2 regions of the Paenibacillus sp. J22P277 genome follow, and region 1 is predicted to be linked to the other one. Evidence: riboswitches for the same ligand, from Rfam matches in the RefSeq annotation. Region 1 holds a riboswitch; the other holds the start of a gene.
The links. A riboswitch is a leader RNA that binds a small molecule or an ion and turns the genes downstream of it on or off. The one in region 1 is predicted to bind cobalamin.

Region 1 (11,383 bases):
ACCGGTCTCATCTATCAAAACAAAGAGCGCCAAGCGTACGAGTCCATGATCACGGGCTTCCAGCCGGAAGGTCTGGCGAACCAAGACCTGTCGCTCTCCCAAGACCAGTTCGACAAGCTCTTGGCGGAGTTCAAATAAGCAAGCTTCCCATCGCAGCAGGACATGAAGGCATACCGCTTCCGTGTGGGGCAGTATGCCTTCTTGAAATCGCAGCAATACTAGCAGGGTACCGGTCGTAACGACCGGGTTCGGAAAGAAGGTTTGGGCAGCATGAAGAAAGTACCCGTGGGCGTCTCCGCCCGGCATATACATCTGGAACAACGGCATGTCGAGCAATTATTCGGACCGGGCGCCGAGCTATCGGTGTTCAAGCCGCTCTCGCAGCCGGGACAGTACGCGGCGAACGAGACGGTCGAGGTAATCGGGCCGAAAGGCAGCTTCGGCAAGGTCAGAATTCTTGGCCCAGTCCGCAAGCGTACGCAGCTGGAAGTGTCGCGCACGGATGCGTTCTCGCTTGGTATCAACCCGCCGGTTCGGGAGTCGGGCGACATCGTCGGATCCGTAGGCATCACGATCAAAGGGCCGGCCGGCCAAGTAACCATCGAAGAAGGCGTCATCGTGGCCGCGCGCCATATCCATTTCCACACGAGCGACGCGGAGCGCTGGGGCATATCGGACAAGCAGAAGCTGTCGGTACGTCTCCACGGCGAACGCGGCGTCGTGCTGGAAAACGTCATCGCGCGGGTATCGCCGGATTTTGCGTTAGATCTGCACATCGATACCGACGAAGCCAATGCCGCCGGCGCCAAAACGGGCGACGAGGCCGAAATCATCGGGTAACGAGTCGAAGGGATGTTTGCCGCCATGCGGCGAACGTCCCTTTTTTGCATTGGCGGCGGGGTGGAAAGGGAGGAGCATTTTTCTTTCTAATCGCGGCGGATTTTGCTATAATGCGGAGATGGACACGTATAGAGAGGGGACGTGAATGCTGTGGCCAGCACGGAGAAGGACTTCTCCAAGTACTTTGATTTTTCGAACGCGAAAGTGCTGAACGAATCGGACGGAAAAACAACCTACCGCATCAACGGTAGAGATATAACGATAAACGCGGCGCCGAATTACAAAGACGAGAAGCGCAGGGGCAAGGAAGAGATTCAGGTTCACTACGAATCCGCGATCCCGCCGGAGCTCAAGGAGCTCGGCAAAGGAAAAACCTACAACATCACGACGTACGGGTGCCAGATGAACGAGCATGACACCGAGGTGATGAAAGGGATATTCGAGCAGATGGGCTATGTGTCGACCGACGACCGCAACCAAGCGGACGTCATCCTGCTCAATACCTGCGCCGTTCGCGAGAATGCGGAAGATAAAGTATTCGGCGAGCTGGGGCATCTGAAGCATCTCAAGATCGAGAAGCCGGGGCTCATCCTCGGCGTGTGCGGCTGCATGTCGCAGGAGGAGTCGGTCGTCGGTCGCATCATGCAGAAGCACGGCTTCGTCGACCTGATCTTCGGCACGCACAACATCCATCGTCTGCCGTATTTGCTGCAGGATGCGCTGTTCGGCAAAGAGATGGTCGTGGAAGTGTGGTCCAAGGAAGGCGACATCATCGAGAATCTGCCGAAGAAACGCGAGGGCATGCGCGGCTGGGTGAACATCATGTACGGCTGCGACAAGTTCTGCACGTACTGCATCGTGCCGTATACGCGCGGCAAAGAACGGAGCAGGCGTCCGGAGGACGTCATCGCCGAAGTGCGCGAGCTGGCGCGCCAAGGCTTCAAGGAGATCACGCTCCTGGGACAGAACGTCAATGCCTACGGCAAGGACTTCGAGGACCGCGATTACCGGTTCGGCGATCTGATGGCGGACATGGCCAAGATCGACCTGCCGCGCATCCGGTTCACGACAAGCCATCCGCGGGACTTCGACGATCGTTTGATCGACGTCCTGGCCGCGCGCGGGAATCTCGTCGAACATATCCATTTGCCGGTGCAATCCGGCAGCACGGAAGTCTTGAAGCGAATGAGCCGCAAATATTCGCGGGAGCTTTACCTGGACCTGGTCGGCAAGATCAAGCGGGCGATTCCGGATGCCGTGCTGACGACCGATATCATCGTCGGTTTCCCCGGCGAGACGGAGGAGCAATTCGAGGAGACGCTGTCGCTGATGAAGGAAGTCGGGTTTGCTTCGGCATACACGTTCATCTATTCGCCGCGCGCCGGCACGCCTGCCGCGGACATGGAAGACAATATTCCCGAGGCCGTGAAGAAAGCGCGCTTGGCGCGGTTGAACGCGGTCGTCGGCGAGCTCAGCCTTCAAAGCAACAAGCTGATGCTGGGCCAAACCGTCGAGGTCTTGATCGAGGGGCAGAGCAAAAACAATCCGGACGTGCTCGCCGGACGCACGCGCACGAACAAGCTGGTTCATATGAAGGGACCGGCGTCCTGGATCGGACAATTCATCGAAGCGCGCGTAACGGACGTTCAGACGTGGTATGTCAAGGCAGAGCCGATCCTGGAAGAATTGAAGCAGGAAGCCGTATCTTAACGACTAGAGGAGCTGGAAACGATGGCAAACGAACAAACGGCAAAACACGAGCATGATCACGACCACGAAGCGGGCTGCGGCGTGCCGAAATTCAATACGGAGGACATTATCGTCCGCGCGGACATCATGGCGAAAACGAAGGAATTGGCGAACATGCTGTTCACGTCCGAGGAAGTGCAGCAGTTCCAGCGCGCCGAGAAGCAGATTCAAGGCAATGATCGCATCCAAGGCTTGATCGCGCAGATCAAGAAGAAACAGAAGGAAATCGTCGCGTTCGAGACGACGTTCAAAAATGCCGACATGGTGGCGAAGATCGAGAGCGAGATCGCCACGCTGCAAGACGAGCTCGACGGAATTCCGATCATCACGGAGTTCCAGCAGAGCCAAGCGGATATCAACTATCTGCTGCAAACGGTCGTGTCCGTCATTCGGGATACGGTCGCGGAGAAAATCACGATCGAGGATGCGCAGACGGAAGATCCGGAAGAGTGCATGTAAGCAGGCAATAAAAACACCAGCCGATTCGACGAGCGTCGAACCGGCTGGTGTTTTTGTTCATTAGGCGGAGGCGGCCGCTCCGGAACGCTTCCAGATCAGCGTCAGCAGCAGCGCGGCCGCGGCGAACCCGCCGCCGAGCCAGAAGCCGTAATCCCGGCCGAACCTATCGTTCACGAAGCCGGCCAGGAACGGTCCCGCGAACATGCCGACGGAATACACGGCTTGGTAGAATCCCATCGCCGTCGCGCGTTTGGCCGATTCGAACGGCTGGATGGCAAGACCGAGCAGGATGGGCAGGTGCATGCCCTGAGCGAAGCCGTTCAGCACCTGGGTCATGGCGAGCTGGCCGAGATTCGGAGCGAAGGCGATCGCGACGGTGAAGATGCCGCTCAGCAGATAGGCGGTTCCGATGACGTTCCAGGTGCCGAAGCGCGGAACGAGCCAGCGTCCGGTAATGAGCGAGGCGAGGCCGTGCGGCACCTTGAAGGCGATGACGATCAACGTCAGCTGGCCGTTCGAAGCGCCGAGCGACGTCGCCTTGAGCGGGGTGAACCCGAACATCGTAATGAACAGAACGCAGTGCGCGAGGATCGATAACGTCGATACCTGCCGCAGGGAAGGCGTTCGCACGACTTCCCGCAAGTGCCGAAGCGAGATCGGCGACCGCGCGATGCCTTCCCGGGGCTCCTTGACGGCGAAGGCGAGCCCGAGACCGCCGATGCCGAGGAAGATGCCGGCCATGAAAGCCGCGTTCCAACCGAACGCATCGGCCAGCCAGCCGCTCAGGATCATGCCGATCAGTTGCCCGGATACGGTCATGAAGCTGATGTTGCTCATCGCCTTCGTCGCTTCCGACGAGGCGAAGTAGGCGGCGTAAAGCACCGTGAACGCGACCCAAGCCGAGGCGCACACGCCCGACATCATGCGGCCCGCAAGCGGCCAGAGCCAGGAGCCGGGGACCATGAACAAGAGGCAGCTGAGCGTGCCGGTGACCATGCCGAGCATGAGGAAGGGCTTGCGTTTATGAAGCTTATCCGACAGCAGGCCGAGCGGAAACCGGACGAGCATCTGGATGAACCCGTAACTGCCGAGCACGAAGCCGATCAAGACGTCCGCGTAGCCGCCGCTTTTCATGAACGGGGAAAGAATCGGCACGTAGACGTACAGCGTGGACCAATACAGCAGCGTCACGATGACGAATACGATATGGTCCGAACGGGTCGTGCGGATCGCGGCCGCCTGCTCGCGGGTATTTTCTAGTGCGGGCAAAGGAACTTTCATTCCTTCGGCATTTATGAATGTCAGCTTTTTAAATGTATAATAGGACCTGTGGAAGAGCAATCCTTTTTAAGCAATATGTCCCTTGGAAAGAAACTTATTTGGCGGTACTGTCGTATTAGTTACAGACATTCGGACAAGCGAACCCGGAAAGGAGTCAGAAGCAGATGAAGAAAACATGGATTCGAGAGGTGCGGGACTGGTGCGTCACGCTGGGCATTGCGATTGCCGCGGCGCTCCTTATTCAGAACTACGCTTTTGCCCAAACCGAGGTTAAAAACATCTCCATGCAGAAAACGCTCGTGGACGGGCAACGGCTCATCGAGGACAAAATCAGCTATCGTTTCGAAACGCCGCACCGCGGGGACATCGTCATCATCGACGGGCCCGAGAGCGATAAGCGTCTTATTAAACGGGTCGTCGGGCTGCCGGGCGACGTGATTGATTTTACGAGCGACGGCCATGTGCTGGTGAATCAAAAAAAACTTCAAGAGCCTTACGTGAAAGGGCTCACGTATTCCAACGGCATGAAGGTACCGTATACCGTCCCCGCAAAATCCGTGTTCGTGATGGGCGATAACCGCGAGAACAGCCAAGACAGCCGGATGCTGGGACCGATCGCGCTGTCGAGTCTCGAAGGAAGGGCCGTGTTCCGGCTGTGGCCGCTGAGCAAGTTCGGTCAATTGGAGTAAGGGCATGCCATTTACCTTCTCGCATCCTTTGTTCGCGGTGCCGCTCCGGCGGATTGCGCCTGGCTGGCTGAGCGTAACGGGGCTCGTGCTGGGCAGCATGATTCCGGATATGGAATATTTCATGGCCATGGAATCCTATCAAACGATCGGACATTCGCTGCGCGGTTTTCTGGTGCAGGGGGTTCCGCTCAGCATCGCGCTCGCGCTCGCATTCCATAAGGTCGTGAAGCCGGCGATTCCGAAGTTTCTCCCGTCGGCCGGCCATGTGGACCAGTTCGCGAAAAGCCTGTCGTCGGAGGAATGGAAGCTGAATTCCGTTCGGGCCTGGATCGTATTTCTCGCGTCGTTGTATATCGGGTATTTGACGCATCTCTTCATGGATTCGTGGTCGCACGGGACCGGCGAATTCGTAAGATGGTTCCCTGTTTTGCGCGAACATATCGGCGGTCGCCCGGCCTATCAGCAGCTGCAGTACCTGTTGTCGCTGATCGGCTTGTTTATCCCGGCGCTGCTGCTGTTAATCCGTTATCGAAGCTGGTACGCGCATGCGAAAAGCTTGCGTCCGCCGAAGATTTCTAGACCGGGCACGATGCTGCTGCTGTGGGCGACGGCCGTTGTTTTCGGATTCGGCTTGTTCGCCGCCAAGATGACGTTCTCGGTGGATCGCTACAATTGGGTCAGCCCGCTGATCGTGGCGCCTTTGTCCTCGGCGTTGTTCGGCGTATTCGTGGCTTCCTTGTTATACCGGGCCGTCAAGAACCGCAAAATCCCCGGGGGCACCACCGCCGTCGCGTTGCTGCTGTTCGCGCTTGTCCTGTTTCGAACCAGCGAATACCTGCTCGCGCCCTATCAGCTGCATCATTCTTCGGCGCATGCGTTCCGGGCGTTCAAAGGGGATTTTCAATCGGTATGGAACGCCTATATTTGGTGCTGGTCCGCCATGCTGCTGCTGAGCTGCTGGCTGACCGCGAACGATCGGCGGCGCGCGAGCGCGCGGGTCGGCAAGCGCGAACGGACGAAAACCTTATAGCGTATTGCATAAAAAAATCGTCGGCGGGTCATTCTAGCAACGCCTGAAACGGGTATATCCTTTATGAAGCGCAAAGATGAAACCTTTTGGAAAGAGCAGCCGTATGACGCAATATACCGAGTGGGAGGGATTACGATGATTTATTCGACAACACCTACGATTGAGGGGCATCCGATCGAGCAGTACCTGGGCGTCGTGACGGGAGAAGCGATCATGGGCGCGAATATCATGCGCGACTTGTTCGCTTCGATCACCGACATCGTTGGCGGACGTTCGGGCGCGTACGAGACGAAGCTGAAGGAAGCGCGCGACGTCGCGTTCGGCGAAATGTCCAGCCAGGCTTCGCGGCTGGGCGCGAACGCGATCGTCGGCATCGACATCGATTACGAGGTCGTCCGCGAAGGCATGCTGATGGTCGCGGTAAGCGGCACGGCGGTCCGCATTAGGCCCGAATAAACGACGAAGACGGCATCCGCGACAATCGCGGATGCCGTCTTCATGTCCATGAAGCTGGACAGGACGATGAGCTTAACGGTAAAATGCCTATATAGCAGGGCAACATGAAGCTTGAAGGAGTGCATGCAGCAATGGGAGAAATCACGGCCAGCGAACTGGAAACCCGGCTTCGGGAAGGCGAGAAGCTGAGCGTTATCGATGTCAGGGAACCGGACGAATGGGAATCCGGCCATATTAAAGAGGCGGTCAGCATTCCGTTGTCCGTCTTCGTCGAACGGGTAGGCGAACTGAACGGCATGGAAGAGCCGCTGTACATGGTGTGCAGAAGCGGGAACCGGAGCGGCAAAGCCTGCGATTATTTATCCGCGCAGGGCTACGAGGTCGTCAACGTCCTCGGCGGCATGCTCAGCTGGCCGGGCGAAGTCGAAACAGGCAACTAACCGGCGTGAAGAGGCACTTTCGCATTTCGATGCGGAAGTGCTTTTTATTTTGTATCATGCGCCATGCGTTCCTGCCATATAGTGGAGAGTAGGACAGCTTGGGTTTGTCTGCACGGCAGGAGATTGACACGCGAATTCCATGCATCGCGAACGACGAATCGAAGGAGGGCGGGCCATGCAGCCGCTGGACGAGGAAGAAGTGCTGGATTTGCGCATCCACGGCATGAGCTGCACGGCTTGCGCGACCCGGATCGAACGGGCGGTCGGCAAGCTGGCCGGCGTGTCCGGCGTGTCGGTGCATTATGCGGCGAAGTCCGCTTTTATTACGTATGCTTCGGGGGCCGTTTCGCCGGCCGGCATCATCGAACGGATCGGGCAAATCGGCTTTCAGGCTTTTCCGCACGGGCGCGACGAGGACGGCGGCTCGGAGATCGACGCGCTGAAGCTTCGCGTCATCGCGGGTTCGCTGCTGACGCTGCCTTTATTATGGACGATGGTTCATCACTATGACCTCTTGCGCGGCATTCCGGTGCCTGCTTTCATCGAAGAGCCGATCCTGCAGCTGCTGCTCGCGTCGGTCGTGCAGTTTTTTATCGGCATGCCGTTTTACTTCGGCGCGTACTATGCGCTGCGGGAGCGAACGGCCAACATGGACGTGCTGGTCGCGATCGGCACGACGGCGGCGTATGTCTACAGCTATATATCGATGATGACGGGCGGCGCCTTGTATTTCGAGACGTCGGCCGTCGTCATCACCGCCGTGCTGGGCGGCAAGCTGCTGGAGGCCGCCGCCTCGGAGCGGGTCATGAAAGAAGGCGACGGCTACGCGTCGCTGCAGGCGAAGGAAGCGATCGTCGTGCGCGGCGGCAAAACCGAACGGATTCCGCTCGACCGGCTGCGCGTCGGGGATCAGCTCATCGTTGAAGCGAACGGGCATTTGCCCGCGGACGGCATCGTCGCGGATGGCGAAGCGACGCTCGATGAATCGTTTCTAACGGGGGAGAGCGGCATGGTCAAACGGCTCGCGGGGGACCGCGTCTTTGCCGGCACGACCGTCATCGGCCATCCGCTGCGCATGCAGGTGCTTGCCACGGGACGCGGGACCTTACTGAGCCGCATCGCGGCGATCACGAGGCAGGCGCAGGCGACGAAGTCGTCGATCGGGCGCAAGGTGGACCGCATGGCGGCCGTATTCGTCCCCGTCATGATGGCGCTGTCGCTCGCCACGCTGGCGCTGTGGCTGGTGTGGCTCAATCCGGGCGACTGGAAAACGGCTTCGATTCATGCGCTGGCCGTGCTGCTCGCGGCATGCCCGTGCGCGCTCGGGCTGGCCGCGCCGATATCGCTCGTATTGGCGACGGGCAAGCTCGCCAGAAGGGGCATCGTGCTGAAGGAAGCGAGCGCGCTTGAACGGCTGGCGCAGCTGAACTTGATCGTGCTGGACAAGACCGGCACGCTGACGGAAGGCAAGCCGGCCGTGACGGGCGTATCCGCGCTGAACGGCGCGCCGAACGCGCTGCTGCGGCTTGCGGCGGCGGCGGAGGAGCGGTCGCAGCATCCGTTCGCGGAAGCGATCCGGGAGTCGGCCCGGCGTGCGGGGCTGGTCGTTCCGTCTTCGGCATCGCATGCCGCTTACCCGGGCAAAGGGATCGAGGCGCTCGTCGAGGGCAAAACGGTCGCGGTGGGGAACGCGGGCTTCGCCGCGGAGCGGTCCTGGGTAATTCACCGCTCGCTGCAAGGATTTGCCGGACGGAAGGAGGAAGCTGGCGAGACCGTCGTCTACGCTTTCGTCGACGGCGTCTGCGCAGGGGCTTTCGCGCTGGCCGATTCCGTGAAGCGCACGTCCAAGGAAGCGGTGGAGGGCTTGAAGCGAGAGGGCATCCGCGTGCTGCTCGCGACCGGCGATCATCCGTCCGCAGCCAAGAAGGCCGCGGGGCTGACGGGGATCCGGGACGTGCATGCCTCCATGCTGCCGGACCAGAAGGCCGCGTTGATCCGCAGGCTGCAAGGAGACGGGCTGGTCGTGGCGATGGCCGGGGACGGGTGGAACGATGCGCCGGCGCTCGCCGCGGCGGACGTGGGCATCGCCATGGGAGGCGGCACGGAAGCGGCACTCGACGCGGGAGACATGACCTTGCTTAGATCGCGGCTGACGGGGATCTCGGAGGCGCTGCAGATCAGCCGGTTGACCGTTCGCAACATCCGACAGAACCTGGGCTTCGCCTTTCTCTACAATGCGGTCGTGATCCCGTTCGCGGCGGTAGGCGGCATCGAGCCTTGGATGGCGGGAACGGCGATGGCGCTCAGCTCCGTATCGGTCGTGGGGAACGCGCTTCGCTTGAACGGCCAGATGAAGCGCAAGCTGGATCGGCGCCTGGCAGCATAGGCGGTCGCAGCTCGCCGCCTGCCTGCATGCGGGCAACGGCAAGCACGGCCGCGGCGGCGAACAGCGCCGTGCGGCATCTGGCGGCGTGAAGCTCTTTCCGGCGGGACATTCGAACGCCTCCCAATAATGTATAGTGCTATGCTCGGAATTAGGGGAAGGGTATAGGATATGCGGCACAACCCGGCCAAAAGACCTCGTTTTTGGCAGAGGATCGTCTAGACAACGCTTGCGGAGGAATGGTATAGTAGCTCAGATACAATCGCATAGATGGAGTTACAGGTGCTGCACGATCGCGCTGCCAGCGAGCGTGCGGCTTAATAGGGAAGACCGGTGAGAAGCCGGCACGGACCCGCCACTGTAAGGAGCGCCCCGGCTGCATGACGAGCCCGGGCAAGGCATCGATGAAAGTCACTGGACGTTCGACCGTCCGGGAAGACGGCGATGCCCGCTGCTCCGAGTCAGGAGACCTGCCTGTAACGGGATAACGCTGCCTACGAGGATTTAGGAGGGTGTTAGAAAATGGCAATGAGCCGGATACGAACTCGAATTCCGCCGCTTCCGTACACGGAGCGTTTATTGCCGTCGTTCATTGGGACATGAGCATTTCTGACACTGTAGTCGGAGATGCTTTTTTTGTTGCGGGAACCAGTGAAAGCGAAGAAGTGAGTTGCATCAGATTATCGGAACGGGAGAGAGAACGATGAACATGAAACGAGAATGGAAACGGAAATCATCTGCTATTAGGAATATCGCTTTCGTCCTGCTGGCGGCGGCTCTGCTGCTGCTGACGACGGCCTGCGGCGCGCACAAAGCGAACGACGGCGGAACGACGAACAATGCCGCGGCGGGCAATGCGTCGAATGCGGCTGCGGGCAACATTGCGGCAGGCAACGGAGCGGCGGCCGATAATGCGGCCGCCGGCAATGAAGCAGCAGCCGATAACGAAACGGCTGCCGGCAACGAAGTCGCTGCGGCTGGCCCCCAAGCCACGACATATCCGCTTACGGTCAAGGACGTCACGGGTTCCGAGCTGACGTTCGCAGCCGCGCCGCAGCGGATCGTGACGCTCGTGCCGAGCGAGACGGAAATCGTCTACGCGCTCGGAGCGGGCGATGCAGTCGCGGCCGTGGATAACTACTCGAATTACCCGAAGGAAGCGGCGGATAAGCCGAAGATCGGCGACATGAACGCGGATATCGAGAAGATCGTCTCGCTCAAGCCGGACTTGATCCTCGCTTCGTACAGCATGAGCTCGGCCGTCGTCGATAAGCTGCGCGCGCTGAAGCTGCCGGTCTATGCGTCGGATCCCAAGACCTACGACGCGGTTATCGAGAAGGTGAAGCAGATCGGCGCGGTGCTCGATAAAGCGAAGGAAGCGGCGGCGGTCGCCGAGCATATGGAACAGGTGCGCACGCAGGTGGCGGATACGGTCAAGGATGCGCCGAAGCCGAACGTATACCTGGAATTCTCGCCGGGCTGGACAGTCGGCAAGGGCGAGTTTCTGGACGAGCTCATCACGCTGGCCGGCGGGACGAACATCGCCACGGAGCCCAATTGGTACGAGATCGATCCGGAGGCCGTCGTGAAGGCGAACCCCGACGAGATCATATATGCGTCCATGACGGTGAAGGAAGGCGAGAAAAACCCGATCCTCGCGGCGATCGAATCGCGTCCGGGCTGGAATGCGATCAAGGCGATCAAGAATAAGCAGGTATTCGAAGTCGATCAGGACCCGCTGACGCGGGTCGGTCCCCGCTTGGCCGACGGTCTGCTGGAAGTCGCGAAGAAGCTGCATCCGGATCTGTTCCAATAAGATGCGGACGAAATTATACGCGTATGGAGGAGCAGCGATGCTCCTCTTACTCGCATCTATGGTCGTCAGCCTGTCGATCGGCTCGGCCGGCTTGGCGCTGAAGGATGTGTGGGGCATTCTGCTGCATCAGCTGCCATGGATGCCGGATGCCGGCACGAAGTGGGATGCCGCGGATATCGCCATCGTGACGCAGCTTCGTTTATCGCGCGTCGTGCTTGGCGTGCTGGTCGGCGCTTGCCT
Region 2 (11,383 bases), on a different contig from region 1:
GTAGCCGCCCGATGCGGTCTGGACCTTGGAGAGCCAAGCAAGCCCGCGGTCCGCCGCTGACTTGACGGCGTCGTTATCGGCGTAATACGGCGTCAGCGCCTGCAGCGCCATCGCGGTCAGATCCACGTCGGCGACCGTCGTGCCGAAGCCCCATCCGCCCGCGTCGGCCGCGCCTTTCTTGACCTCGCGCTGCACGATGTAATCGATCAGTTTCTCTCGCGTCGCCTGCGTTTTCCCTTCGCTCGCCGCTGGGAAATCGAAACGGTTGGCGTCCATCGCGATCAGCGCGAAGATCGGGCCGTTGATGCCCTGCTTGACGTCGTAATCGAAGTCGGAGAGCGCTTGGGTCACATCGTAGCCCGCGAATTTCCGGGGATCCTTGCCGATCGAGGCGAGTCCCAGGATCAACCGCGAATGCTCCGTGCTCTTGCTCGGATCGAGCACGCCGCCGTTCTTGGTCATCAGCGTGCCGACGCTGCTCGCGGCGTTCGCGTAATACGTACCGTAATAGCCGTCGGGAACGGCATAGTTGGCCCGCGCGAGCGACAGGACGGACCATTCTCCGCCCAGCGTGCCGAAGCTCGGATTCGTGACCTTGTTCAGAACATAGGCGAGGTTCTTATCCAACTGCGCGTTTGCAATCTGCTGAACATCGTAATACACCGTAAAGGAGCGCGCAGCCAGATTGCCGGCGGCATCGGTCGCCGCGACGACGATCGCGTTCTCGCCGGCGATCAGATCGGCCGTATACGTGCCGCCCTTCCCCGTAAGCACCGCGCCGTTCAGCGTCACGACCGGAACGATGCCCGGCGTGACGTTATCCGTTGCCCCTGCTTGGAAGCTGAGCTGTTTGGCTGCCGATTCGGCTTGATCCGTCAGGCCCTGGATCGTCAGAACCGGCCGGACCACGTCCAGGTTCATCTCCGTGCCAAGGTCGGCAAGCGCCTGATCGACGCTCTGTTGGCTGCTTTCCATATTCTCGAGCACGTCGTACGAGTGCTCGTAAGCCGCGTCGATCTCCGGATCTGCGAGCAGCGTCGCCTTATCCGCCGCGCTGTTGACGGTCGCGACGAGCGCCGTCAGATCGTCCTTGTTCGCAGCATGAAAAGATCCGCCGGGATTATAATCGGAACCGCCGAGATCATTGCCGAAGCCGTACACCGTGAACTGGGTCCGGACGACGTCGCCGTTCGAGGGATGATAGTCCGAGAAGCCGACATTCGGGAAGACGTTATTGACCGCGTACATCCAGCCGGACATCGGCGTATAATCGAATTCCCCAAGCCAGTCGGGGTCTTTCTTGCCGTCGATCTCGCTCCCGCCCTCCGCGACCATGTCGAGGATATACTGGGGAATATGCGTTTCATCCTTCGCGTCCTTGACCTTGGACAGATAGAACGCGTTACTGATCTCTCCCGTGTGCGCGATGTTTTTATCTCCCAGCGCGCGCGTCAGCAGAGCGGCGCCGTTCTCTCCCGCGTAGAACGGGACCTTCACCGGCTCGAAGTAGTAGCCCTGCCCGAGCGTGAATTTCTCCACGGACAAGGTGACGTACCCCTCCGGCGTTCCTCCCGCTTGATCCGCATCCGCGTATGCCCGCGTCCCGCTTGCCGAGAACATGGAGACGATGAGGCCGACGACGAGCAGCCATGCAATGATTCGATTGTTTCTCACAAATTTCTCTTCCTTTCCCTTCCATCGCATACGCGTATGGGGATTGACCGAACAACTTTACATAGAGCGCTAAGGCTCGATAAGGCCGTATTTGACTTTGATCCGATCCAGCTTCTCGAGCATCGGGCGCGAGAGGAAGAACAGGAACAGGACCGTGGCGACCGCGTGCACCGAATCGAACCAGAAGCCGGAGGCGTAGGAGGCGAGCAGCGCTTCCTTCGTCAGAACCGGATTGAACATCATGACCGATCCGATGTTGATGATGCCGCCATAGACGACGAGCGCCGACAAGCCGCCATAGACGCAGAGGGACAGCCGCGAGCGCTTCAGCCAGCCTTTTTTGTACAGCACGCCCGCGATAAAACCGATGATGCCGAAGCAGAACATCTGCCAAGGCGTCCATGGCCCCTGCCCGAAAAAAAAGTTCGAGACGAACCCCGAAGCCGCGCCGACGAGGAAGCCCGCTTCCCCGCCGAAGCAGACGCCGGCGATAATGACGATCGCGACGACGGGCTTGAATTCGGGCAGCATGAAGAAAGCGGCCCTGCCGGCCACGGCGATGGCGGCCAGCACGGCGATGACGATCAGCTCGCGTGCCTGCGGCTTACGCCGCTCGAAGACCAAAGCGAACGGAATCATCGTGTACAGCACGATCAGCAGGCTGACGAACAGGTATTTGCGGTCGTTCAGGACGAAGATGCCGAGCAGCATCGTCGCCGGTATGACGATCAGGATGAGCGCCGCCGCAAGGAGCGTGCGCCGGGTCAAGCGCCGGTCGGTCAGCTGCTGCCGTTGCATCGCGCGATCACATCCTCTACCGTAACGGCGTCCTGCCAGCGGTGCCGCGCCATCCGATTGGCGGCCGTCGTATAGAAACCATTGCCCGCGAAGAACGGCTTCGCCGCCTTCGAGGCGATGACGCTGCCGTCGAAAAACATCGCGCACGTCTCCCCGTACCGGGCGCAAAACTCGATATCGTGCGAGACCATGACGATCGTGACGCCGCCGGCGTTCAGCTTCCGCAGAAACGTCCCGAGCTTCTCCTTGAAGAAGCCGTCGAGTCCTTTCGTCGGCTCGTCGAGCAGCAGGATGGACGGCTCCAGCAGCAGCACCTTGGCCAGCGCCGCCCTCTGCTGCTCGCCTCCGCTCAAGTCGTACGGATGCATGGCAAGCAGCGGCTCGAGCTCGGCGAACCGGACGACGGCTTCGACCTTCTCCCGCTTCTGCTCCTTCGTCAGCCTCGCGCCGTCGAAAATTTCATGGAGATCGAGCTCCACCGTCTTCTTGACGAACAATGTCTGCGGATTCTGCGGCAGGACGGCCAGCAGATTCGCGAACAACTCGCTTGCGCCGAGCGCGGCCGGATTTCGGCCGTCGATCCGAACGTTGCCCCGGTAAGGCCGAAGCAGGCCGCTCATGAGCGACAGCGTGGTCGATTTTCCCGTTCCGTTGCCGCCGACCAGACAGTAGAACTCGCCCTTCTTCACCTCGAAGGACAAATCCTTGATCGCGTCGGGGCCGTTCTTGTCGTACTTGAACCAGACATCCTTGAACGAAACCGCGGGAGCGGCGGCGGAGGATGCCGCGAAGGGCTTGTCCAGCAGCATCCGCCATGCGGACTTCCGCGCCTCTCTTGCGGTCGCTTCATTAATAATAGGATTCGTTGGATGCGCACCGGACTGCGATACATCGGCCGCTGGCGCCGAACCGGACAGGTTGCCGGGCATGGCGTTCAGGCGGCGATCCAGCCATTGCCGGCCTTCCTTGACCGTCAACGGACTCGGCGCGCCGGGATCGGCTCCCGCTTCCGCGCCTGCGTATATTCGCATGGGCGAAGGCATGGAGGCGAACATCGGATGGCCCAACCCTTGCAGCCAAGCCCCCGCCCTGCGCGGCGAATCGTCGGCGATGACCGCGCCTTCGTCCAGCACGATCAGCCGGTCGGCGAGCGGGAGCACCTCCTCGAGCCGGTGCTCCGTCAGGATGACGGTCGTGCCGAGCTCGCGGTTGATTTTGCTGACGGTCTCCAGAAAATCCACGGCCGCGATGGGATCGAGCTGCGAGGTGGGCTCGTCGAGAATGAGCACGGACGGATGCATCGCCATGACCGAAGCGAGGTTCAACAGCTGCTTCTGCCCGCCGGACAGCTCGTTCACCGGCTTGTGAAACCAATTCTGGATGCCGAAGAAGCTCGCCATCTCCGCTACCCGAAGCCGGATCGTCTGCTGGCCTAAGCCCAGGCTCTCCGGACCGAAGGCGAGCTCATGCCAGACTTTGTCCGTCACGATGCCGTTGTCGGGATTTTGGAGCACGAAGCCGATGTCCGCCGCCTGCGTCCGCCGATCCGTCTCCGCCGCGGGTCTCCCCTTGTATCGAATCGTCCCGCTAAGCCTGCCGTGCGGGGCAAGAATCGGCTTGAGATGCCGCAGCAAGGTGCTTTTGCCGCAGCCGGATTTGCCGCAGACCGCGACGAACTCGCCCGCGCCGATCGCGAGATCGATGCCGGAGAGCGCATGCTTGTCCTGCAGAGGAAATGCGAAGCTCAGTTCTTTGATGCGATAGATTTCCATTTGAGTTCCTCCACGGTCTGAATGGCGGCCGGCAGCATGCACAGCATGAAGTAAGCCGCGTACACCGCGACGCCGAACGGCGACGCGTGCTTGACATGAACGGACGGGAAGTACCGGACGCCGTTCTCCCCGAATGCCGCGCCGAGCAGCACGACGGCGATCAGGCCGGCCATCATTGCGAACGCGTTACGGTCGCGGCCGTCGAACCGGTAGATCGAGAAGCTGGTGCGGTTCGGCAGCCCGTAGCCTCTGGACTTCATGGCGTCGGCCGTCTCGATCGCGTTCTCCAGGGCCCAGGTCGTCATGACGGACAGGATCCGGATCCCGTTCCCCGCGCGCCGCAGCGGATTGCCCTGCGTAACGTCCCTTCCGACGCATTTCTGCGCATCGGAGATCGCTTTGGCCTGCTGCCTGTAGCGCGGGACGAAGCGCAGCACCATCGAGAGAATCAACGACAGCGCGGGCATGATTTTGCCGAACAAATAGATGAATTTATCCGACGTCATCACCGCGTTGTAGCAGGAGAACCAGACGATGACCGTCACGTACGTGCAGGAGGCCGCGATGCCGTACAGAATGGATTCCAGCGTGACCGGGTTGCCGTCCCGCAGATAGAACAGGATCGTCACGCCGGCGTGGCTGAAGGCCGGATTGACGACGGCCATGAGCACGAACAGCGGCAGCATGAAGCGCAGGTTGAACCTGACCGCCCGCCTGCCGTTCAGCAGAATCGAATTGACGATGGCGGAGACCAGCGCGACCGCCTGGAAGGCCGGATGCATGAACAGCATCGCGAAGATCAGCACCGCGGCGAAATAAACGAAATTCACGATCGGATGATACGAGGAAAAAGCCGTCCGCCTCATTTATCTACTCCGGAAGCCGTCTGGGCACCGCCGACGTCGCGGCCCAAATCGCAGGTGTACACCCAGTCGACGACATCGCCGTCCTTGAGCTTATAGCGGCTGCTTCCGTAATTCGGGAACCAGCCGTTCACTTTGTACATCCAACCGCTCAGTTCGCCGCAGTCGAATTCGTAGAGATTATGGATGCCTTCGATATAGTTGCTGTTGTACAGCGGCGTCATCTCGAATTCCATCTGGATTTTGTTTTTCTTCATCTCCCGAAGCAGCACGTCGAAGACGGATTCCCCCTCGTAGAACGAAACCTTCTGCGATCGGTAGACGACCCCGTCCTTGGGCAGCACCTCCAGCTTGTCCTCGTCGAGCTGATCGAGATTGTCCAGGATCGTCTTGCAGGAGACGGATAACGTGGCCGTGAGCACCTTCTTCTTGTCGACCTCGGCGTCCTGCCATTCGACGGGCTTGGGTTTGCCCGCCGGAACCGGATCGGTCTGGTATTGATCCTTCTTCCCTTCGGCGGCATCCGGCTGTCCGCCCGTCTCCGCCTTGCCGCCCGAGGCAGTTCCCCCGGCAGGCTTGGAAGGTTTCCCTGCTGCGACGTCGCTCCCGTCCGGCTTGGCGGCGGACTGCTGCGGCTTCGATGCGGGCGGTTGTTGATTCGCCGCGGAAGCGCTGCTTCCGCCGGACGGGGAGCCCGCATGCGCTTGCGATGAGGCAGGCTGCTCAACCGTACCCGCTTTGCCGGGCTTGGCGGCCGCGTCACCACCGGAATTTGCGGCTGCCTGACCGCCCGGATTGGCGGTCGTACCGCCGTCGGCTTGGCTTCCCGGCCTAAGAGCCGTCTTGCCGTCCGGCTTGCTTCCCGGCTTAGCCGCGGCATCGCCGTCGGTTGCGCTCCCGGGAATCGCAGCCGCATCGCTGCCTGGATCACCGACAGCATGCGCAGTCGTGGCGGCGGCCTCCGCCGCGACCGCGCCGGCCGCGGCCTGCCCGTCCTCATCGTCCAGCCCGTTTCCTCCGGCCGGATCGTCCACCGCGTTCGCTCCGCTTGCCGATTCGGACGAATCCGAGACCGGCCCGCGAACGGCCGAGATGCCGGAGGAACTGCCGGCCGGCTTAAGCGTGCCGCCTTGTCCGCTTCCTCCCCAGAAATAGGCGAGTACGAGTACCGCGGCGATTCCCGATGCGGCAAGCCACTTTTTAAACGTCATTCTCATGTTCCATTCACATCCCCACATGTCAAGCAAGGACGAACGCCGTCGCCCTTGCTTCCCATGGCGTATTTAATTTCTCGCTTGCTTCGTCGCTGCTTTACCGCCTAACTGCGAGCATCGCCGGCCAACAAAAATAAGCCGCCCGAAAAAGGGCGGCTTAAACAATCGCGTTATCCACGCATACGCAATAGAAGCGCATCGGCTTCGAAGCGAAGTCGCGCGCGTCGTATGATCATTTCCAATTCCCACCCCCCGAGGAATTCAGAAAACATTCGCGTAAAGGCAGGTCTCCTGGCTCATGATTCATCGCTTCTCCAGCCTTCCCGGTTCAATGCCGAACCAGTGGCGCCGTGTGGAGTCGCTCCTCAATTACAGTGGCGGGACCGCGCCGGATTTTAACCGGGCTTCCCTTTTAAGCAAGCTTGCGTGGCAAGCCTGCACCTTTACGGATCCATGTATTCAATTTCCATTCATCATAACGGCTTTCGGAAGGGTTGTCTATCATTTCCGCTGCGAGAGTCGCAGATTCGCCTGTCCGTTCGTTCCGTCAACCGATGTACACGACGGCCCCGTCCCGCTCGAGCGCTTTGGGCAGTTCAGCGGCGAGCCGGTCGAGCCTCGCCAGCATCAGCGCCAGCCGATCGCCGTCCAGTCCGCGCGCGGCCCACCGCCTCAGCTTCGCGAGCTCCTCCAGCACATCGGGCAAATCCGCCTTCGTCACGTCGATGCCCGACGCGAATAGCGGTACCCACCGCAGCCCCAGCGCCTCCGCGGCCGGCTCCCAGCATTCGCCGAAGAACGCCTCGGTCGCTACCGGCACGTTGAACAGCTTCTCGTACTCGCCCGTCGGTTCGGGCATGAATGCACTGATCGACATTACGGTTTCCCCCTAAATAGAACGTTGAACGCATGGTCCGGAAATTCGGCCCTCAGTCGGTTCAGGCTGTTCTCCACCGCGCTTCGCAGCTCGGGCGTATCCCCGTCCAGCCGGAAGACGAACCGCTTGATCGATTTGATCTGCTCGAGCGACGGAATGTCCGCCGAGCCATGGGCGGTCGCCCGCGTGGAAACGGCTTTGGACGCCATGTTGTTGATCCGGTTGCGGGTCTTCGCGAGAATCTGCTTGTCGGCGAATTGCTGCGGCGTTTGCGCCGGCAGCCCCGTCCGCGGATTGACTTTGTCGAGCCCGCTGGCCGTCTTGTCCTCGTAGAATATGCCCTTCTCCGCATCGATCTCGTCGAATTCCCCGACGGGATTGCCCTGCTGGTCGACAATTTCGACCTCATGATACGATTTCCCTGCCGCGGGCGAAGAATCGTCCTTTGCTTCGCTTCCGGCGTCGTCATCGTCATCCGCCTTTTTCCCGTCCTTCCCCTTGCCCGGACCTGGCTCTTCGCCGTCCGGCTTAGGCCCGCTTGGTTCCCCGCGCTTCGGCGGCTTGCCGGCATCGGGCAGTTCAGGCTTCTTCCGGCCGAGTTTTTTCAATAATCTCTCGAGCGGCTTGCGCCCTTTCTTCGCAATCCATTCCATGGCTTTCCCGATCGGCAGCCGGCTCAGCAGGATGGCGAAGGCCGCGGCGATCGCGTTCTCGGGCGTGAGCAGCCGCTTGGGATCGCGGATGTCGTCCGCGATCTCATGACCGCTTCCGGCGATGCCGGGCACGGTGAGCGCGATGCCGAGCGCCGGCCAGAACTCGAAGAACAGCAGCGAAAGCGCCAGCGCCCCGACGATGATCGCGCCTTGCTCGAATCCGCTCAGCCGGTCCCACCAATTCTGGAGCGAATCGAACATGCAGGCGAAGCACGCATCGCCCGAAGGAACGGAGGCAGGATGAAGCGCAATCGCATGAAACCCGGCGAACGCGCCGATCGCGAGGAGAATGGCGGCGAGCCCGGCCGCGGCCCGGTAGTGCCTCTTCATCCGTTCCCTGATGCGCTCTTCCCTGCCTGCCGCTTCCGCGTTTCCATATAGCAGGATAAATGCCAGTTCCCGCCGTTCCCGGTAGAAGGCGAGCAGATAAGCGAATCTCCCGCGGCTGCGGCCGCCGAACAACGCCTCGCCCATGCTCCACAACTCGGAGAACGGGTCGAAGAAGGACTCGCCCGGCAGGGCGGGAAGCTTGCGCCGCATGAGGTTCAGGGACGCGTAGTCCCAGATCACCGCAATGGCCAGCATCAGCAGAAACACCTGCTTCGTCTCGTATCCGCTGCCGGTCCAGCCGTGAACGGTCATCACCCAATCCGGCAGCCGGCTCTGCCCGTTGTAGGCGGCATGGTCGAGAATCGCCCATAGCAGCAGCGCCAGCGGGAACAGGTACGCGGCCTTGCCCAAGCGCTTGCGCAGCCGATAGGCCATTCCGCAGCCGAGCGCGATCATGGCGGTGTGCACCGGATGACTGACCGTCATGAGCGACGAAAAAAAGCTCTCCTCGAAGCGTCCCGGGAACAGGGTGAAGAAATCCCAATGAATCGTCTCCCCGCCAAGCATCGTATAGCTGTAGCCGTACCTGTCGGCAATGGCGCCGGTATTCGTCCACCGTCGGGACAGCTCCTCGGCCAGCTGGAAGCCTGCCCCGGAGGCCGCCCCGATCATGGCGAAATCGCTTAGGCTGAACGCGGATGCCCGCCGGGAGAAAAGCAGCATCGCGCCGAGCGGAAGCAGCTTCCATGCTTCCTCCACGATCGGCGTCAGCACGGCCTGCGACCACGTGTCCATCGTCCTTCCCCCGGCCAGCGCATGGACGGCGTTGACGGTCAGCGCCGTGAACGGCACCACGAGCAGCGCGCCGGCCATGACGCAGAGGGCGACCTGTCGCCATGGCAGCGTTTTGCCGCGGCACAGCACCCAGAACTGCAGCACGACGTAGAAGGACCACAGATATTGAACCAGCATCGTGCGCGACTGTTCCACGAAAATCAAGCTAAGCGCGAGCACCGCGAGCGATAGCCAGGAGCATGCCGTATACGCCAGGCGGATCGAAGGATAACGCTTCAGCGCGGCCTTGCACAGGCGGTATGCCGATTCCAGCGCGTCCCGGATGCCGGTGCGGATTTGCCACAAGGTATTCGTGTCGGACTCCCTCCCCGATCTTTGTTCGCCGCGACATCAGGATATGTGCCGTTGCGCCGCAATCATGCCCGGATGAGCAAATGTTAATTTTTACCCTTTCGCGCGCGCGATGAAAAGTCCGGAGACAAAAATAAGACCTCGCTCCCGGTTCGGGAGGAGGTCTTGGCCCTTGGGCACGGCTTAATGGGGGACTTGCAGCTCATCGCCGCCGAGAACTTTCATTCGACCGCCCGGTTCCGATACTCGGACGGCGTGCATTGGAATACGGAACGGAATAATTTGCAAAAATAACTGAAGTTGTCGAAGCCGGCTTCGAGCGCCGCCTCGCCGACCGTCGTCCTGCGTTCGGCGAGCAGCGCGGCCGCGGTCCGGATTCGCTGCAGATTGATGTATTCGACGGGCGTTCTGCGCATGAACGATTTGAACACCCGCGAGAAATGCCCCTCGCTCATGCCCGCCTCGGCCGCCAGTTCCTTGATGCTCAGCTTGCGCGCATAATGCGCGTCGATGTAGGTCAACACCGCTTTCAACCGATCCTGCGTATGCGCATCGAGCGCGGACCTCGACTCTCCCCGGACGAAGGCGTCGCGCGAGACATACTCGGCGAACAGCTGATACAGCCCGCCCTTCAGCCGCAGCGGTTTCGCCGGATCGTCCGAATGCTCCAGCTCCAGCAGCGGACCGAGATGGCGGAACAGGGCCGGAGCGAGGCCGTTCGCCGCCGTGGCATGCGGCTCCGGCGCCGAGCGGCCGCTTCGCAGCGGCTCGAAATACCGTCGGTCCGCGCCATCTCCCGGGCTCGTCAGCCAATCCAGCCGAAACACGATCGCCGCGTACGCGCACGCCGAACCGTTCCGGGCGTAGCCGCCGTGCAGCTCCCCGCCCGGAATGAACAATACGTCCCCCGCTTCCGCATGATAAGCGGACAAGCCGATCTGGAAGACCGCCTCCCCGCTTTCGACCGCCAGAAATTCGGCTTCCTCGTGCCAGTGGGAGTCCAGGATCGGATCGCCGGCCGCCCGCTCCATGCGGTAGATGCCGACCGGAAATTCGGGACTGCCGTGCCGCCGCTCTTCCCGCAAATGGCGTCTGTCCATAATACCGCCTCCGAATCAGAATACTGCTAATAACCAGCATAATAATACAAGATATTAACCATTTCAATCAGTATACTGTTAGTTATATCAGATATCAACGCTATGACGAGAGGATGAAAATGGATGAAATTCAGCGATGGCTACTGGATGACCCGCGAAGGCTACGAGGTGATCTGGCCGTACGAGGTGCACGACGTGGCGGTCGGCGCGGACGGCATCACCGTTTATGCGACGAACCGGCATTTGGAGACCCGCGGCAACACGTTGAACGCGCCTCTGATCACGATGGAGTTCTCCTCCCCGATGAAGGATATCATCCGCGCGAAGTTCTACCATCATAAGGGAACGAAGCGTCCCGGCCCTTCCTCGTTCCCGCTGCTGACGGCTGACCGCGTGCCCGTCGAGATCGAGGACACGGCGCAGGCCGTCACGCTGAAGAGCGGCGACGCGGCCGTCACGATCACGAAGGCTCACCCGATCTCCATTACTTATACCTATAAAGGCCGTAAGCTGACGCGCAGCGGTTCGCGCTCCACCGGCTATGTAAAAGCCGCCGACGGGAACCATCATTTCCGCGAGCAGCTCGATCTGGCCATCGGCGAAACCGTTTACGGCCTCGGCGAGCGGTTCACGCCGTTCGTGAAGAACGGCCAGTCCGTCGACATCTGGAACCAGGACGGCGGCACGGCTTCCGAGCAGGCGTACAAGAACGTTCCGTTCTACGTGACCAACCGCGGCTACGGCGTATTCGTCAATCACCCCGAGCTCGTCTCCTACGAGGTCGCGTCGGAGAAGGTGTCGAAGGCGCAGTTCAGCGTCGCCGGCGAGTCGTTGGAATACTTCGTGGTCGGCGGCGATACGCTGAAGGACGTGCTCGCCAACTATACGTCGCTGAC

Region 2: linked by a shared signal. The riboswitch ahead of AC50YL_RS15240 (DUF4430 domain-containing protein) and the one ahead of AC50YL_RS00515 (ABC transporter substrate-binding protein) in region 1 are both predicted to bind cobalamin.

Annotation. Positions count from the first base shown of each region.
Region 1 covers NZ_JBXENS010000001.1:113,111-124,493, reverse strand. Annotated here, with positions in the region: gene AC50YL_RS00565 (2-oxoacid:ferredoxin oxidoreductase subunit beta) at 1-138, shown strand, start outside; gene AC50YL_RS00560 (phosphate propanoyltransferase) at 271-840, shown strand; gene miaB (tRNA (N6-isopentenyl adenosine(37)-C2)-methylthiotransferase MiaB) at 991-2,550, shown strand; gene AC50YL_RS00550 (YlbF/YmcA family competence regulator) at 2,572-3,048, shown strand; gene AC50YL_RS00545 (MFS transporter) at 3,109-4,317, opposite strand; gene lepB (signal peptidase I) at 4,494-5,018, shown strand; gene AC50YL_RS00535 (DUF4184 family protein) at 5,023-6,048, shown strand; gene AC50YL_RS00530 (heavy metal-binding domain-containing protein) at 6,184-6,504, shown strand; gene AC50YL_RS00525 (rhodanese-like domain-containing protein) at 6,636-6,944, shown strand; gene AC50YL_RS00520 (heavy metal translocating P-type ATPase) at 7,120-9,330, shown strand; cobalamin riboswitch at 9,591-9,819, shown strand; gene AC50YL_RS00515 (ABC transporter substrate-binding protein) at 10,031-11,143, shown strand; gene AC50YL_RS00510 (FecCD family ABC transporter permease) at 11,145-11,383, shown strand, end outside.
Region 2 covers NZ_JBXENS010000004.1:411,623-423,005, forward strand. Annotated here, with positions in the region: gene AC50YL_RS15220 (S-layer homology domain-containing protein) at 1-1,674, opposite strand, end outside; gene AC50YL_RS15225 (ECF transporter S component) at 1,744-2,472, opposite strand; gene AC50YL_RS15230 (ABC transporter ATP-binding protein) at 2,454-4,244, opposite strand; gene AC50YL_RS15235 (energy-coupling factor transporter transmembrane component T) at 4,217-5,110, opposite strand; gene AC50YL_RS15240 (DUF4430 domain-containing protein) at 5,107-6,324, opposite strand; cobalamin riboswitch at 6,586-6,781, opposite strand; gene AC50YL_RS15245 (hypothetical protein) at 6,869-7,198, opposite strand; gene AC50YL_RS15250 (PrsW family intramembrane metalloprotease) at 7,198-9,381, opposite strand; gene AC50YL_RS15255 (AraC family transcriptional regulator) at 9,609-10,487, opposite strand; gene yicI (alpha-xylosidase) at 10,611-11,383, shown strand, end outside.